Paractinoplanes brasiliensis: one gene and its partner. Each later gene encodes a partner of the first gene's protein in a complex. Links are inferred from orthologs where the notes say so. Each region holds a gene or a part of one and is shown in the gene's direction. Other genes may lie near its edges.

Region 1 (8,641 bases):
CGCAGCAGCGCGCCGACGAAGGACGAGACGTAGATCGGCGTGGACAGCGTGGACGCCACCATGCCGGTCAGCCCCGACGAGCCCGCTTCCTCGTGCGGGCTGGTGTTGTGGCGCCGGTTGAACACGTACAGCCCGACCTGGAACAGCGCGGCGTCGATGTAGAGCATCAGCCACACCTCCTGCGGCACGTGCACGCCCTGGGCGCCGAGCGCCAGATAGCAGAACGCGTTGATCGCCCCCAGCAGCCAGGCCAGGGCGGTCAGCGGGTAGTACGACATCAGCAGGCCGTAGTGCAGCGCCCTGCCGGGGCCGAGCTTGAGCGCCAGCCGGGCGAACTTGCGCAGCACCACCTCGTCGGTCCCGCGTGACCAGCGGTGCTGCTGCGTGAAGTAGTCGGTCCACGAGGACGGGCCCTCGCCCACGGCCAGCACGTCGGGCGTGTAGACGGAACGCCACTTGCCGGCGTGCAGGGCCAGGCTGGTCGCCATGTCCTCGGTGATCGAGTCCTGCAGCCCCCCGATCGACTTCAGGGCCTTGATGCGTACGGCGTTGTTCGTACCCACCAGCATGGCGATCCCGCGGCGGTTGCCGGCCCGCTGCAGCAGCGAGTGGAACAGGTACTGCTGCGACTCGGCCCAGCGGGTGACGAGGTTGTCATAGTTGCCGTAGATCTGCGGCCCGACCACGAAACCGACGTCCGGGTCGCGGAAGTAGCCCAGCAGCCGCTCGCAGAAGTTGGGCATCGGCACGTGATCGGGGTCGACCGAGACGAACACGTCGTAGTCGTCGCCGTTGACCTCGACCCACGAGTTGTAGTTGCCGTGCTTGGTCCTGGCCTTGAACGCGCCCGAGGCGGTGTTGAACTCCTCGCGGCCCTTGCGGCTGAAATGGCGGACGCCCAGGCGCTCGCACATGGCCTTGACCTCGGGGTCGTCGCCCTCGTCGAGCAGCCACACGTCGTACGTGCCGCCGTAGCGCACGTTGCGGGCCGCGCGCAGGGTCCGCTCGACCATCGCCACCGGCTCCTTGCCCGGCACGATCGTGGTCAGGAAGGCCACCCGCAGCGTCGGGTCCGGCACCACCGGCACGGGGTCGCGCGCCCACAGCGTCGACAGGCACAGCGTCACGACGTTGACCAGCCGGAACAGCTCGATCGCGGCGGTCGCGCCGATCATCATCAGCGCGCCGGCGTAGTGCGCCGGGTTGAGCGAGCGGTCCGGCAGCTCGATCGACGCGATCAGCCAGCCGAAGAACGTGCTCTCGAACGCGAACGCGAACATCGTGATGAGGACGGTGAGGAACGGACGCCGGCGGGCGAGCCGCTTCATCCGTACGCGATAGGGCTCCTGACCCTGCGGCGCCGGATCGGCCGGGCCGGCCAGCACGCTGTACGCGCTGTAGTTGTAGCGCGCGGGCAGCAACATCGTGGCCGCCTGCAACGCCGGGCTGACGCTGACCCGGCCGGTCGGGCGGCGGGGTGCGGGAACCTTCTCCTGGACCTTGCGCATCAGGCGGACAGGGGTACGGCCGGGCGCACCACGAGACGGCGCTCCTTGGACCCGATGCGCGTCACCGGCGAGGCGAACCGCAGCCGGTGCGGCGTGGTCGTGGCCTTGGCCTTGGTGACGAAGGCGTGCCGGGCGGCGGCGAAACCGGACCGGTCGCCGAACATGTCGCGGCTCATCTCGGCCAGCTCACGGGCCTCGAACACCTCCAGCGGCACGCGCTCGGCGGCCAGGCCACGAGCCTTGGCCTGACGACGACGGCGGGCTGTGCGAGGGTCGGCCTCGCGCTCGGCCAGATCGGTCAGCCATTGTGTGTACGCCTCGGGGTGGCGCGGCCCGACCTCGTCGACCAGCCCGATCGAGACCGCGTGGTCGGCGCTGATCGGGAGCTTGTCGTCGACCAGCCGCTGCGCCTGACCCGCGCCGACCCGCCGTGGCAGCGTGAAGGTGTGCAGCTCGGAGCCGTACAGGCCCATCTCGTAGTACGGGTTGAGCACGATTCCCTCGCGGGCGGCCACGATGTCGGCGCCGAGGCCGAGCATCACGCCACCGGCGCCGGCGCTGCCCGTGTACGCGGAAACGACGACCTGCCGCGTGCAGGTGACGATCTCGCGGCACACGTCGTTGATCGCCCGGATGTTGGTCCACGCGCCCGCGGCAGGGTCGGACGCGGCCTCGATGACGTTGAGGTGGATGCCGTTGCTGAACGCGTCCAGGCCGCCCTGCAGCACCAGCACCTCGGTGTCCTGGGCGACCGCGTGCCGCAGTCCGGCCAGCATCCGCCGGCAGTGCCCGGCCGACATCGCGCCGTTGTAGAACTCGAAGGTCAGCCAGCCGATTTTCCCCGTACGGCGGTAGCGCACCTGGCGATAGGTCTGCGGCGCCTCGGGCTCGGCGCCGACGGGCAGCGGCGAGTGCGGAACGCCCCTGAGCCGCGCGCCGAGCAGGGTGGTGGCCGGCAGCTTGATCCGGCGTTCCCCTTCGGCGGCGCGCAGGTGGCCCAGCCAGATCGCGCCGTCGCCGGTGCCGACCAGCACCGCGCCCTGCCGGCGGCCGAGCAGCACACCGGGCCGCGGGTCACGGGCCGGGCCGGGCGTGCCGTCGTACGCGAACACCGGCAGCCCGGCGATCTCGGTGCGCACCCCCGGCGAACCGTCGGCGGCCCGGATCTTGCGCAGGATCCGCTCGGTCGACTCCGACCAGTCGAAGGCGCGGTCCTTCTGCGTCATCGACGGTCGCAGCCGCGCGTCCGGCACCCCGCCCGCGACCTGGCCGGCCGGCGCCGGCTCGAAGCCCGGGTCGGCCGCCTTGGCCACCACCTCGAACACGCACTCCATGGCGGCGTCGGCGACCAGCCCGTTGTAGAGCGACGACTTGCGCGGCGGAGTGGCCGGCAGGCCGAACGTCCGGGTGGCCCAGATCGGCCCGGCGTCCATCTCCTCGACCGCCTGCAGCGCCGTGACCCCCCACACGGGCAGCCCCTCGGCGATCGCCCAGTCCAGCGAGGACGGGCCACGATCGCCGACCGGGCCCGGGTGGATGATCACCGTGCGCCAGTTCCGCCAGACCTTGGCCGGCACCCTGTCCTTGAGGAACGGGCACAGGATCAGGTCGGGATTCGCGGCCCGCACCGCATCGGTCATGTCCGACGCGCCGGTCGCGAGCTGCACGCCCACGTCGTGCCCGGCCTCGCGCAGCGCGCACCAGACCCGCTGACTGAGACCGTTGAACGCCGTAACGAGCAGCAGGATCCGCACGTTTCCTCCCCAGGGAATGCTTTCTGCAGCCGCCACTATTGCCCCGTTATCAATGGCTATGTCGGACATGCTGTGCGTTGTTGCGCCGCCGCCCGTGAATGTCGGTGGGGCGGACTAAACTCGTCGTCGTACCCCCGCCCCCTCCGGGCGCTGGGGTTAATTGACGTGCTTGGGGTCTTTCAGATGCAGCTCTCCGGTCTCATTCCCGCCGCGCTCCGCGACCGCGGTCTCGCGCGTGCCCGCGACCTGGCGCGCCAGGGCTTCGTCTCCTCCGACGCCCTCGACCTCACCGCGCCCGCCTCGCTGCGGCCGTTCGTCGTGGCCACCGTGGCCGGGACGGCCGAGATCGGCGGCGCCGACCGTCCGGTGCTGGCCGTCACCGCCACCACCCGTGAGGCCGACGACCTCGCCGACGCGCTGGGCTGCCTGATCAGCCCGTCCCGGGTCGCCGTCTTCCCGTCGTGGGAAACGCTGCCCCACGAGCGGCTGTCCCCCCGCTCCGACACGGTCGGCCGCCGGCTGGCCGTGCTGCGCCGACTGGCCCACCCGGCGTCCGGTGAGGAGCTTCAGGTCGTCGTCGCGCCGGTCCGTTCACTGCTGCAGCCCCAGCTCAAGGGCCTGGGTGACCTCGAGCCGGTCGAGCTGACCACGGGCGGCGAGGCCGAGCTCGAAGCGGTGGCCCGCCGGCTGGCCGACATGGCGTACGCGCGGGTCGACCTGGTCACCAAGCGCGGCGAGTTCGCCGTACGCGGCGGCATCCTCGACGTCTTCCCGCCCACCGACGAGCACCCGTCACGTGTCGAGTTCTGGGGCGACGAGGTGGAGGAGATCCGCACCTTCGCCGTCGCCGACCAGCGCACGATCGACCCGGTCACGTCCCTGTGGGCGCCGCCCTGTCGTGAGTTGCTGCTGACCCCGGCTGTTCGGTCGCGCGCTGCCCGGCTTTCCGCCGAACACCCGGAGCTGGCCGAGATTCTGGACAAACTGGCCGAGGGCATTCCCGTCGAGGGCATGGAGTCGCTGGCCCCGGCGCTGCTGGACGGCACCGACAGCATGGAGCTGCTGATCGACTGCATGCCTTCGGGCACCCACGTGCTGCTCTGTGACCCCGAGCGGATCCGCACCCGCGCGCACGACCTCACCCGCACGTCCGACGAGTTCCTCGAGGCGTCCTGGGCCGCGGCGGCTGTCGGCGGTCAGGCCCCGATCGACGTGGGCGCCGTCGCCTTCAGGACCTTGGCCGACGTACGCGCTCACGCGGCGACCCTGAAGCAGCCATGGTGGACGCTCTCGCCGTTCGGCCTCGCTTCGGATGGTCAGGATCAACCCGATGATCAACCCTGGCTGGAGAAGCCCGAGGTCGAGGTCTCGCCCGACCTGGGTGACGCGGTGGCCCTGGCCGCGCAGCCCGTGCCGCTTTACCACGGTGACACCGCCAAGCTCGCCGGCGACCTGAGCGACTGGGCCGCCGCGGGCTGGGCCATCGCGCTGGTCTTCGAGGGCCACGGCACCGCCCAGCGGGCCACCGAGCTGCTGCGCGACGCCGGGCTCGGCGTCACCCCGGCAGACTCCATCGAGGCCCCGATCGAGCCCGGTCAGCTGCTCGTCACCTGCGGCGGGCTCAACCACGGCTTCGTCGACGCCACCTCGCAGCTCGCCGTCATCACCGGCAACGACATCACCGGCGGCCGGGGCGCGTCCACAAAAGACATGCGCAAGATGCCGTCCCGGCGGCGCAACACCATCGACCCGCTCGAGCTCAAGCCGGGTGACTTCGTGGTGCACGAGCAGCACGGCATCGGGCGTTACGTCGAACTGGTGCAGCGTACGGTCAACGGCGCCGACCGCGAGTACATCGTGCTGGAGTACGCCGCCTCCAAGCGCGGCCAGCCCGGCGACCGGCTCTACGTGCCGACCGACCAGCTCGACCAGCTCTCGCGCTACGTCGGCGGCGAGTCGCCCACGCTGCACAAGATGGGCGGGGCCGACTGGCAGAAGAGCAAGGCCCGCGCCAAGAAGGCTGTCAAAGAGATCGCCGCGCAGCTCATCCAGCTGTACGCCGCCCGCCAGGCCTCGCAGGGCCACGCGTTCGGCCCCGACACGCCGTGGCAGCGCGAGCTGGAGGACGCGTTCCCCTACACCGAGACGCCCGACCAGATGGCGGCGATCATCGAGGTCAAGCACGACATGGAGCTGCGGGTCCCGATGGACAGGCTGATCTGCGGCGACGTCGGTTACGGCAAGACCGAGATCGCCGTACGGGCGGCGTTCAAGGCGGTGCAGGACGGCAAGCAGGTCGCCGTGCTGGTGCCGACCACGCTGCTGGCCCAGCAGCACTACAACACGTTCACCGAGCGGATGAGCCAGTTCCCGGTGTCCATCAAGCAGCTGTCGCGCTTCCAGACCCCGTCCGAGGCGCGGCTGACCCTCGAGGAAGCCGGCAACGGCACGGCCGACATCGTGATCGGCACCCACCGGCTGCTGGCCAACTCGACCCGGTTCAAGAACCTCGGCCTGATCATCGTGGACGAGGAACAGCGGTTCGGCGTCGAACACAAGGAGCAGCTCAAGTCGCTGCGGGCCTCGGTCGACGTGCTCACCATGTCGGCCACCCCCATTCCCCGTACGCTGGAAATGGCCATCACCGGCATCCGCGAGATGTCGACGATCGCCACCCCGCCCGAGGAACGCCACCCGGTGCTCACGTTCGTCGGCGCCCAGGACGACAAGCAGGTGGCCGCGTCGATCCACCGTGAGCTGCTCCGCGACGGACAGGTCTTCTACCTGCACAACCGGGTCGAGTCGATCGACAAGGCGGCCCGCAGGCTGCGCGAGCTGGTGCCCGAGGCCCGGGTCGCGGTGGCGCACGGCCAGATGAGCGAGGAACAGCTCGAAAAGGTCATGGTCGGGTTCTGGGAGAAAGAGTTCGACGTCCTGGTCTGCACCACGATCGTCGAGTCCGGCATCGACATCCCCAACGCCAACACGCTCATCGTCGAGCGGGCCGACCTGCTCGGCCTGGCCCAGCTGCACCAGATCCGGGGCCGGGTCGGCCGGGGGCGCGAACGGGCGTACGCGTACTTCCTCTACCCCCGTGAGAAGCCGCTCACCGAACAGGCCCACGAGCGGCTGGCCACCATCGCCCAGCACACCGAGCTCGGCGCCGGCATGTACGTCGCGATGAAGGACCTCGAGATCCGCGGCGCCGGCAACCTGCTCGGCGGCGAACAGTCCGGCCACATCGAGGGCGTTGGTTTCGACCTGTACGTCCGGATGGTCGGCGAGGCCGTGCAGGCGTTCAAGGGCGAACGCCCCGAGGAGGAGCCCGAGGTCAAGATCGACCTGCCGGTGGACGCGCACCTGCCGGTCGACTACGTCTCGGTCGAACGGCTGCGGCTCGAGATGTACCGCAAGCTGGCCGAGGCCCGCGACAACGCCAAGCTCGACGAGGTCGTGGCCGAGATGACCGACCGGTACGGCGAGCCGCCGGCCCAGGTGACCAACCTCATCGCGGTCGCCCGGTTCCGCCAGCTGGCCCGGGCGTACGGGCTGACCGACGTGTCGATGCAGGGCAAGCACATCCGGTTCTCCCCGCTGCCGCTGCCCGACTCCAAGCAGCTGCGGCTCAAGCGTTACCACCCCGACTCGGTCTACAAGCACGCCACCGACCAGGTGAGTGTGCCCCGGCCCAGCACCCGGCGCGTGGGCGGCGAGCCGCTGCGCGACCAGGCCCTGCTGGAGTGGTGCGCCCAGCTGCTCAAGGACGTGCTGGGGGAGGTGCCGGCGCCTGTCACGGCTTCATAGCTCCAGTCTGCCGGCGCTTCTGCCGGGGCCGGGTGATCTGTCTCATAACCTTCGTGAGAGAGTCAACGTCATGCAGCGTGCTCGCCGACTGGCATCCATCGTCGTCGTTGCGTGTCTCGGGGTGGGCGGGCTTTCCGCCTGCCGGTCCGAGCCGTCCGTGGCCGCGTACGTCGGCGACAGCGTCAAGGTCACCGAGGCCCGGGTGCAGGAGGTCTGGGACAACGCGTCGGCCGAGCTGACCCGCGCGGTGGCCGAGCAGCCCGACGCCCGCGACGGCGCCCCGGCCATGCCGATCACCCGTGCCGAGATCGTCCGCACGCTGGTCGGCCATGACGTGCTGGCCGACGTGGCCGAGCGCGAGGGCGTGACAGCGCCGGCCGACCTGGCGCTGTCCGACTACGCCACCCAGCTGCGCCTGCCCCCGACCGCTGAATACGTCCGCCTGTACGCCGAGACCGACGGCCTGCTGCGTGCCCTGCGCGCCAAGGTGCAGGCCGGCGCGCCCGACGCCACCGAGGACGACCTGCGCCAGGTCTTCAACGTCCTGATCACCTCGGGCGAGGTCCCCGCGGGCACGACGTTCGACCAGTTCAAGACCCAGCTGCCCGCCGAGAACCTGGCCCTGGTCAAGACGGCCGCCGCGGTGCGCAAAGAGGTCGCCGAGCTGACCGACACGCTGGACATCACGGTGAACCCGCGGTATCAGCCGCTCAGCATCCCCGTCCTGGAGTTCCAGACCCAGCAGGGTCAGCTGAAGCCCCTGGTCAACGTTCCGCTGGGCGAGGCCACCGACAGCCCGGTCACCGACATCTCCTGACGGCTTCCGTAAACGGGCCCGGTCTTCCACGAAGGCCGGGCCCGTTCCGGCTCAATCCGGGGGTGGCAGAGTTGCGGGCATGACCGCACGGATCTTTCTGCTTGTCACATCACCCCGCCTCCCTGCGGGCCTGCTCACCGCGGCCGCCTGGGATGTCGTGCGGAACCACCCGGTGTTTGCCGGGGCCGAGAGCGAGCAGGCCGAGGCGCTGCGCAAAAGCGGTGTTCCGGTCACCGTGGTCGACAGCGATCCCGAGCGGCTGATCGCCGAACTGGCGGCGGTTGACGACCACCACGGGGCCGGGGACCGAGGGGTTGTGTGGCTGGCGGGGCCGACGGGCGACGAGGCGTTCGCGCGCGGCTTGGGGCTCCGGCTGGCGCGCGAGCCGGGACTGGCCGAGCTGGAGCTGATCTACGGCTCGTGGGATCCGCCCGGGGCCCGGCTGCTCGACGCCGTCGCGGTGATGGACCGGCTGGCCTCGCCCGGCGGCGACCCCTGGAAGCGGGCCCAGACGCACCGCACGCTGGCGCCGTACCTGCTCGAGGAGAGCTACGAGGCGTACGACGCGATCGAGTCCGACGACACCGACGCCCTGCGCGAGGAACTGGGCGACGTGCTGTTGCAGGTGGTCCTGCACGCGCGCCTGGCCGAGGAACTCCCCGAGGACGAGGCCTGGAACATCGACGACGTCGCGGGCGGGCTGGTCGACAAGATGGTGCGCCGCAACCCGCACGTGTTCGCGGGCGTCGAGGTGGCCG
Region 2 (8,095 bases), 1.1 Mb from region 1 along the record:
GGGTCAGCACGTGTCCGGCCGTCCAGCCGGGCAGCAGCGACGGCGCCCCCACCGCGGCCGGGTCGAGGTCGGCCACGCTGCGCAGCAGCTCATCGGTGGCCCGGTCGACGTCGGTGAGCATGACGAGTGGATCCATGGTCATGACGGACTGCACCGAGCGGAGCGAGGGCCGGGACGGCCTGACAACTGAAGCGCGGTCATGACGGACTGCACCGAGCGGAGCGAGGGCCGGGACGGCCCGACAACTGAAACGCGGTCACCTTGTGAACCCTAGTGGGTCGGAAATCGCTTTCGCTGCCGTAGGCGCATCCGTACCGTCGGTGCAGACGCGCCGATCAGATCCCGCGGAGGAGGTGGGGAGCGTGCTGTTCGTCTTTGCGTCCCTTCACCAGGAGGCCGCCGCCTGACCACGCGGTCCGGCTGTCTCCCCGTCCGGGAAACGGGTTCCCATGGCACACGAGCTGTCCCAGCTGGGCTGGGACGAGTTTTTCGCATCCGCGTATCGTCCCTACGACCGTTCCGACGCGGCGCCGGGCCGGGTGCTGCGCGCCGACCGTGGCGTCTGCACCGTGCTCGACGCGGGCGGTGTCACCCGCGCCAGCCTGGGCGGGAACGTACTGATCGGCGCCGCCCGTGATCCCGCGTTGCTGCCGTGCGCCGGTGACTGGGTGGTGTTGCGCCGATGGCCCGACCGCCGGGTCACCGCCGAGGCCGTGCTGCCCCGCCGCACGTGTCTGATCCGCCGCACCGCCGACAAGGACAGCACCGGCCAGGTGCTCGCGGCGAACATGGACACCGTCGCCGTTGTCGAGCCGATCCATCCGGAGCCGGACGACGCGCGCATCGAACGTCTGCTGGCCCTGGCCTGGGAGTCCGGCGCGAAACCGATGATCGTCCTCACCAAGTCCGACACGGCCGCCGACCCCGAGGCGATCCGCCGCCAGGTCGAGGCCGTCGCGCCGGGTGTGCCGGTGATCACGGTAAGTGTCCGGCGGGGTCACAACCTTCAACACCTTTCCCCGTACGTGGTGAGGGGCCGCACCCTGGCTCTGTTGGGGCGCTCCGGGGCGGGCAAGTCGACGCTGGTCAACGCCTTGGCCGGGGCTCCTGTGATGCCGGTGCAGCAGATCCGTGACGTCGACGGCAAGGGGCGGCACACCACCGCGTACAGGAATCTGGTTCCGCTCCCCGACGGCGGGGCCGTGCTCGACACCCCCGGCATCCGCGGGGTGGGCCTGCTCGACACCGCCGAAGGGCTCAGCCGCGCGTTCGGCGACATCACCGTGCTGGCCGCCGAATGCCGGTTCGACGACTGCCGGCACGAGGCCGAACCGGGTTGCGCGGTCGTGACGGCCGCGGCCGACGGCTCGCTGGCGCCCCGGCGGCTGGCCGCGTGGCGCAAGCTCAGGCACGAGATCGAGGTCGAATCGGCACGTCAGTCGGCCCGGCTGGCGGGGGCGGCCGGTCACCGCCGCAGACGTTCCTGACAGACCCCTCTGTCACAATGCTCCGGTGCGTGCGGTGGAGGAAGTTGTCGACGGTGCGGCCGGGTCCCGGTCCGAGACGCCGGCGCCGCGTCGCCGCCGGGCCGATCCTTGGGCCCTGCTGAGCTACGCGGTTCTCTCCGTGCTGGTCACGGTCCAGCTCTGGCGTGACCCGAACGGGCGCGTGCTGGCCGGCAACGACGACGACCACGGCGTGTTCCTGTTCATGCTGGCCCACGGCGAGCGGGTGCTGTTCCACGGCGACAACCCGTTCTTCAGCGACCGGCTCAACGTGCCCGACGGCGTGAACATGATGGCCAACACGTCGGTGCTGGCCCTGAGCCTGCCGCTGGCCCCGCTCACGCACTGGCTCGGCCCCGGTTTCTCGGTGGCGCTGCTGATCACGCTGGGCCTGGCCGGCACAGCCGCCGCCTGGTATTGGGTGCTCTCCCGTCATCTGGTGACCAGCCGGCTCGCGGCCTGGATCGGGGGCCTGTGGTGCGGGTTCGCGCCGACGATGGTGTCCCACGCCAACGGCCATGTGAACTTCGTGAGCCAGTGGCTGTTGCCGTTCATCGTGTGGCAGGCGCTGCGGTTGCGGGAGCCCGGCCGGGCCGTACGGGGTGGGGTGATCCTCGGCCTGCTGATCGTCGCGCAGGTGTTCATCAACGAGGAGAGCCTGCTGTTCACCGCTCTGGCCCTGGGCGTTTTCGTCATCGCGTACGCGGTGATGGCCCCCGACCGGGCCCGCAGCGACGCGCGGCCCATGGCGGCCGGTCTCGCTGTCGCGGCCGGTGTCTCGCTGGCCGCGCTGGCCTACCCGCTGTGGTATCAGTTCTTCGCCAAGGGCAACTACCACGGCCAGCCGTTCGCACCCGACATGTACGCGACCGACCTGGCCTCGATCGCCGGGTTCGCGCGGCAGTCGCTGGCCGGCAACGCCGAGCTCACCCGGCACATGAGCGTCAGCAGCACGGAGGACAACCTGTTCTTCGGCCCGGCGGGCCTGGTCATGATCGTCGCGTCGGTGGTGGTGCTGTGGCGCACGGTGGCGGCCCGCGCCGCCGCTGTCTCCGCGCTTGTGCTGCTGATCGTGTCGATGGGGCCCGTGCTGATCGTCTTCGGGCGCCGCACCGGCGTCCCGCTGCCGTTCGGCCTGATCAGCCACGTGCCGATCATCGACCTCGTCAGTGTGACCCGGTTCGCCATGGTGCCCGCGACCATCGCCGGTGTGCTGCTGGCGCTGGCCACCGATCGGCTGCGCGGGTTCACGCCGCGCGGCCGGCGGCTGTGGCAGGTGGGCCTCGTGCTCGCGCTGGTGCCGTTGTTCCCCAAGCCGCTGCCCGTCGTCGTGGACGACCCGTTGCCGCCGTTCCTGACCCAGGGCACCTGGCGGCAGTACGTGTCCGACGACCGTACCCTGGTCACCGTCCCTCTGCCCGAGGTCACCACCGGGCGTACGGGGATGCGCTGGGTGACGCTGTCCCACCTGGAGTACCGGACGCCCCGCGGTTACTTCATGGGCCCGGTCGACCCGCCGCGCGACGACACCGGCTCGTGGAACGCTCCCCGCCGGTTCACCTCCGACCTGCTCTGGCGGGTCCGGGAGTTCGGCGAGCGCCCGCAACTGACCGCGAGCGACAAGGCCCGCATCACCGAAGACCTGATCTTCTGGCGGGCCGCCGTGGTCGTGCTGGTGCCCGGCAGCCGCAACGAGGACGCGCTGCTGGAAACGATGACCACCGCCCTGGGCGCGCCGCAGCTGGTCGGCGGAGTTCAGCTGTGGGACGTACGCTCGCTTCCGGTTCCCTCGCCGGAGTGAGTTTTCTCGCGCCGGAACTGCGGGAATGTGCGTGATGTGCCAGGCGCTACACCTTCTTGGCGCCCGCGGCGGCAAAACTTGTCGTACCCCATGGCTAGAGTGGCCGCGGCTTGCTCACTCAAACACCTGTACGGAGAGGCTGGCTGGTGGCCGACCGTTTGACTATTCGAGGCGCGCGCGAGCACAACCTGCGTGACGTCAACCTTGACCTGCCCCGCGACGCGATGATCGTGTTCACCGGTCTGTCCGGGTCCGGCAAGTCCAGCCTCGCGTTCGACACGATCTTCGCCGAGGGGCAGCGGCGCTACGTCGAGTCCCTCTCGTCGTACGCGAGGCAGTTCCTCGGGCAGATGGACAAGCCCGACGTCGACTTCATCGAGGGCCTGTCCCCGGCGGTGTCGATCGACCAGAAGTCGACCTCGCGCAACCCGCGCTCGACGGTCGGCACGATCACCGAGGTCTACGACTACCTGCGCCTGCTGTTCGCGCGTACGGGCATTCCGCACTGCCCGGTCTGCGGCGAGCGGATCAGCAAGCAGACGCCGCAGCAGATCGTCGACCGGGTGCTCGCCATGCAGGAGGGCACCCGGTTCATGGTGCTCGCCCCGGTCGTCCGCGGGCGCAAGGGTGAGTACGTCGACCTTTTCGCCGAGCTGCAGGCCAAGGGCTACGCGCGGGCCCGGGTCGACGGCGTGGTGCACCCGCTGACCGAGCCGCCGAAGCTCAAGAAGCAGGAGAAGCACACCATCGAGGTGGTGGTCGACCGGCTCAGCGTCAAGGCGAGCAGCAAGCAGCGCCTGACCGACTCCATCGAGTCGGCGCTGGGCCTGGCCGGCGGCATCGTGCTGCTCGAGTTCGTCGACCTGCCGGAGGACGACCCGGCCCGCGAGCGCCGCTTCAGCGAGCACCTGGCCTGCCCCAACGACCACCCCCTGGCCATCGAGGACCTCGAGCCCCGGGTCTTCTCGTTCAACGCCCCCTACGGCGCGTGCCCCGAGTGCTCCGGCCTCGGCACCAAGAAAGAGGTCGACCCCGAGCTGCTCGTCCCCGACGAGGAACGCAGCATCCGCGAGGGCGCCATCCAGCCCTGGTCCGGCGGCCAGACCCAGGAGTACTTCCTGCGGCTGCTCGAGGCGCTGGCCAAGGCCGAGAAGTTCAGCGTCGACACCCCGTGGCGCTCGCTCCCGGCCCGGGCGCAGAAGACGATCCTGCACGGGTCCGAAGACCAGGTGCACGTGCGTTACCGCAACAAGTACGGTCGCGAGCGTTCCTACTACACCGGCTTCGAGGGTGTGGTGCAGTGGATCGAGCGGCGGCACAACGACACCGAGAGCGACTGGTCGCGCGACAAGTACGAGGGCTACATGCGCGACGTGCCCTGCCCGGTGTGCCGGGGCGCCCGGCTCAAGCCCGAGGTGCTGGCCGTCACGATCGACGGCAAGAGCATCGCCGAGGTGTGCAACCTGTCGATCGGCGAGTGCGCCGAGATGCTGTCGAACATCGTGCTCGACGACCGGCAGAAGATGATCGCCGAGCGGGTCCTCAAAGAGATCAACGCCCGGCTGCAGTTCCTCGTCGACGTGGGTCTCGACTACCTGTCGCTCGACCGTGGCGCGGGCACCCTCTCGGGCGGCGAGGCCCAGCGCATCCGGCTCGCCACCCAGATCGGCTCGGGCCTGGTCGGCGTGCTCTACGTGCTCGACGAGCCGTCGATCGGCCTGCACCAGCGCGACAACCACCGGCTCATCGAGACCCTGGTGCGGCTGCGCAACCTGGGCAACACGCTGATCGTGGTCGAGCACGACGAGGACACCATCCGTACGGCCGACTGGATCGTCGACATCGGCCCCGGCGCCGGTGAGCACGGCGGGCACATCGTGCACAGCGGCTCGGTCGAGGGCCTGCTGAAGAACAAGAACTCGCCGACCGGCGCCTACCTGTCGGGCCGCAAGTCGATCCCGACCCCGGCCGGCCGGCGCCCGCAGATGCCGGGCCGCGAGCTGGTCGTGCAGGGCGCCCGCGAGCACAACCTGCGCGGGCTGACCGTCCCGTTCCCGCTGGGCCAGTTCATCGCGGTCACCGGGGTGAGCGGTTCCGGAAAGTCCACGCTGGTCAACGACATCCTCTACACCGTGCTGGCCAACCAGATCAACGGCGCCCGCATGGTGCCGGGCCGGCACACCCGCATCACCGGCCTGGAGAACGTCGACAAGGTCGTCGGCGTCGACCAGTCGCCGATCGGCCGCACCCCGCGGTCCAACCCGGCGACGTACACGGGTGTCTTCGACAACATCCGCAAGCTGTTCGCCGAGACCACCGAGGCCAAGGTGCGCGGCTACGGCCCCGGCCGGTTCTCGTTCAACGTCAAGGGCGGCCGCTGCGAGAACTGCGCCGGTGACGGCACGATCAAGATCGAGATGAACTTCCTGCCCGACGTCTACGTCCCGTGCGAGGTCTGCAAGGGCGCCCGGTACAACCGCGAGACGCTCGAGGTGCACTACAAGGGCAAGACGATCTCCGAGGTGCTGGAGATGCCGATCGAGGAGGCGGCGACCTTCTTCGAGCCGATCTCGTCGATCCACCGCCACCTCAAGACGCTGGTCGACGTGGGGCTGGGTTACGTACGGCTCGGCCAGCCCGCGCCGACGCTGTCCGGTGGTGAGGCGCAGCGTGTCAAGCTGGCCTCCGAGCTGCAGAAGCGGTCGACCGGCAAGACGGTCTACGTGCTCGACGAGCCGACCACCGGCCTGCACTTCGAGGACATCCGCAAGCTGCTGCTGGTGCTCAACGGCCTGGTCGACAAGGGCAACACGGTGATCACGATCGAGCACAACCTCGACGTGATCAAGAACGCCGACTGGCTGATCGACATGGGTCCCGAGGGCGGCAGCAAGGGCGGCCTGGTGCTGGCCACCGGCACCCCGGAAGAGCTGGCCGAGGTGCCCGAGAGTCACACCGGCCAGTTTCTGCGGCACATGCTCGGGCTCCAGGGCGAGGGCCAGGGTTCGCCCGCGGCGGTTGCCCGGGCGGCCAAGGCCAACGGCGCCGCGGCCAGAGCGACTTCGCCGGCCAAGGCCGCGTCGAACGGCACCACGGTCACCAAGCCCCGGGCTTCGCGGTCGCGGGCCAAGGCGGCTTCCCAGGCCTGAGTCCCGCCGACCTTCAGCAACATCACAGGTAACTCAAAGCTACGGCGCCCGGTCGAGGGCATAACCTCGATCGGGCGTTGCCGTCCGGGCCCCGCCATTGGCGAAAGCCCGCAAACCCGGATGGACCGCCGCCGTTTCGGCGGGTATTTCGCGGTACGCCTGAACCCGGCGGGCCGCGGCAGCGTATGTAGAGGCGACGCCGCGTGACCATTGACGCGGACCCGGCACTGGAGGACACACGATGACAGACGTGCAGACCAAGACCGACGCCGAGACCTCGCCCGAGGAGCCCGGACGGCCGACGGCCTCGACACGCCGCGTGGTCCTGCTCGGCGCGGGCGCGGCGGGCGCCACCGCTGTCCTCGCGGCGTGCGGCACGGCCTCGTCGACCAACAGCAACGGCAGCGACTTCACCGACAACCCCGGCCCGGCCGGCAGCGCGGCCGCAGGCGGCGGCAACGGTTCGGACAGCAACGGCGGTTCGGGCGGGGCGACGCTGGCCGCCGTGGGTGACGTGCCCGAGGGCGGCGGCGTGATCCAGGGCGACTACGTGATCACCCAGCCCACCGCGGGCGTGTTCAAGGCGTTCAGCAAGGTCTGCACGCACGCCGGCTGCGACGTCAACAAGATTGACGGCGGGCAGATCTCGTGCCCCTGCCACAACAGCAAGTTCTCGATCGAGACCGGCCAGCCGACCTCCGGCCCGGCCAACAAGGCCCTGCCCGAGACCAAGGTCAAGGTGGACGGCGACAACATCGTCGCCGCTTGATCTGACAGACCGTCCGGGCCGGAGGTCCGAAGCCGTGGCGGCGGCGACGGACCTCCGGTCGGACAATCATGTCAGTCCCCCGCATTACTGTTGAGCCTGTGCCAGACCCCTCCAGCTATCGCCCGGCTCCCGGAACCATTCCGGAGTCCCCGGGCGTCTACCGTTTCCGCGATCAGACCGGCCGGGTCATCTACGTCGGCAAGGCGAAAAACCTGCGGAACAGGTTGAATTCCTACTTCGCCGACACGTGGTCGCTGCACGCGCGCACCCAGCAGATGGTCACCACGGCGGCCAGTGTGGACTGGGTGACTGTCGGCACCGAGGTCGAGGCGCTGCAGCTCGAGTTCTCCTGGATCAAGGAGTTCGACCCCCGGTTCAACGTGAAGTACCGGGACGACAAGTCCTACCCGTTCCTCGCGGTGACGCTGAACGAGGAGTTTCCCCGGTTGCAGGTGATGCGCGGGGCCAAGCGCAAGGGCGTGCGCTACTTCGGGCCCTACTCGCACGCCTGGGCCATCCGCGAGACGCTCGACCTGCTGCTGCGCGTCTTCCCCGCTCGCACCTGCTCGTCCGGCGTCTTCAAACGTTCCGGCCAGATCGGCCGCCCCTGCCTGCTGGGCTACATCGGCAAGTGCTCGGCGCCGTGCGTCGGCTCGGTCACGGCCGAGGAACACCGCGCGATCGTCGACGACTTCTGCGACTTCATGGGCGGCAAGACCGACACGTTCGTCAAGCGGCTCGAACGCGACATGATGGCCGCCTCCGAGGAACTCGAGTTCGAGCGGGCGGCCCGGCTGCGTGACGACATCGCGGCCCTGCGCCGGGCGATGGAGAAACAGACCGTCGTGCTCGGCGACGGCACCGACGCCGA

The links.
Region 2: the proteins of mfd (region 1) and uvrA are in contact, whole or in part, in a crystal structure (PDB 4DFC), measured with the Escherichia coli proteins. The link is inferred for Paractinoplanes brasiliensis from one-to-one orthologs.

The regions. Positions count from the first base shown.
Region 1 is NZ_SNWR01000001.1:2,608,658-2,617,298, reverse strand. The notes cover bases 3,136-7,266. They hold mfd (transcription-repair coupling factor), read left to right. Parts: upstream 3,136-3,445; coding sequence 3,446-7,066; downstream 7,067-7,266. Other genes in these bases: C8E87_RS11565 (hypothetical protein), read left to right, coding at 7,137-7,266; C8E87_RS11575 (hydrogenase maturation protein), read right to left, coding at 3,136-3,262. Outside these bases: C8E87_RS11580 (glycosyltransferase family 2 protein), read right to left, coding at 1-1,508; more of C8E87_RS11575, read right to left, coding at 1,508-3,135; more of C8E87_RS11565, read left to right, coding at 7,267-7,883; C8E87_RS11560 (nucleoside triphosphate pyrophosphohydrolase), read left to right, coding at 7,963-8,641. UniProt on the Escherichia coli protein: Couples transcription and DNA repair by recognizing RNA polymerase (RNAP) stalled at DNA lesions. Mediates ATP-dependent release of RNAP and its truncated transcript from the DNA, and recruitment of nucleotide excision repair machinery to the damaged site.
Region 2 is NZ_SNWR01000001.1:1,477,562-1,485,656, reverse strand. Bases 3,071-6,655 are described here. They hold uvrA (excinuclease ABC subunit UvrA), read left to right. Parts: upstream 3,071-3,452; coding sequence 3,453-6,455; downstream 6,456-6,655. Other genes in these bases: C8E87_RS06265 (DUF6311 domain-containing protein), read left to right, coding at 3,071-3,306. In the rest of the region: C8E87_RS06275 (maleylpyruvate isomerase family mycothiol-dependent enzyme), read right to left, coding at 1-142; rsgA (ribosome small subunit-dependent GTPase A), read left to right, coding at 450-1,487; more of C8E87_RS06265, read left to right, coding at 1,513-3,070; C8E87_RS06255 (Rieske (2Fe-2S) protein), read left to right, coding at 6,697-7,224; excinuclease ABC subunit UvrC, read left to right, coding at 7,323-8,095. UniProt on the Escherichia coli protein: The UvrABC repair system catalyzes the recognition and processing of DNA lesions. UvrA is an ATPase and a DNA-binding protein. A damage recognition complex composed of 2 UvrA and 2 UvrB subunits scans DNA for abnormalities.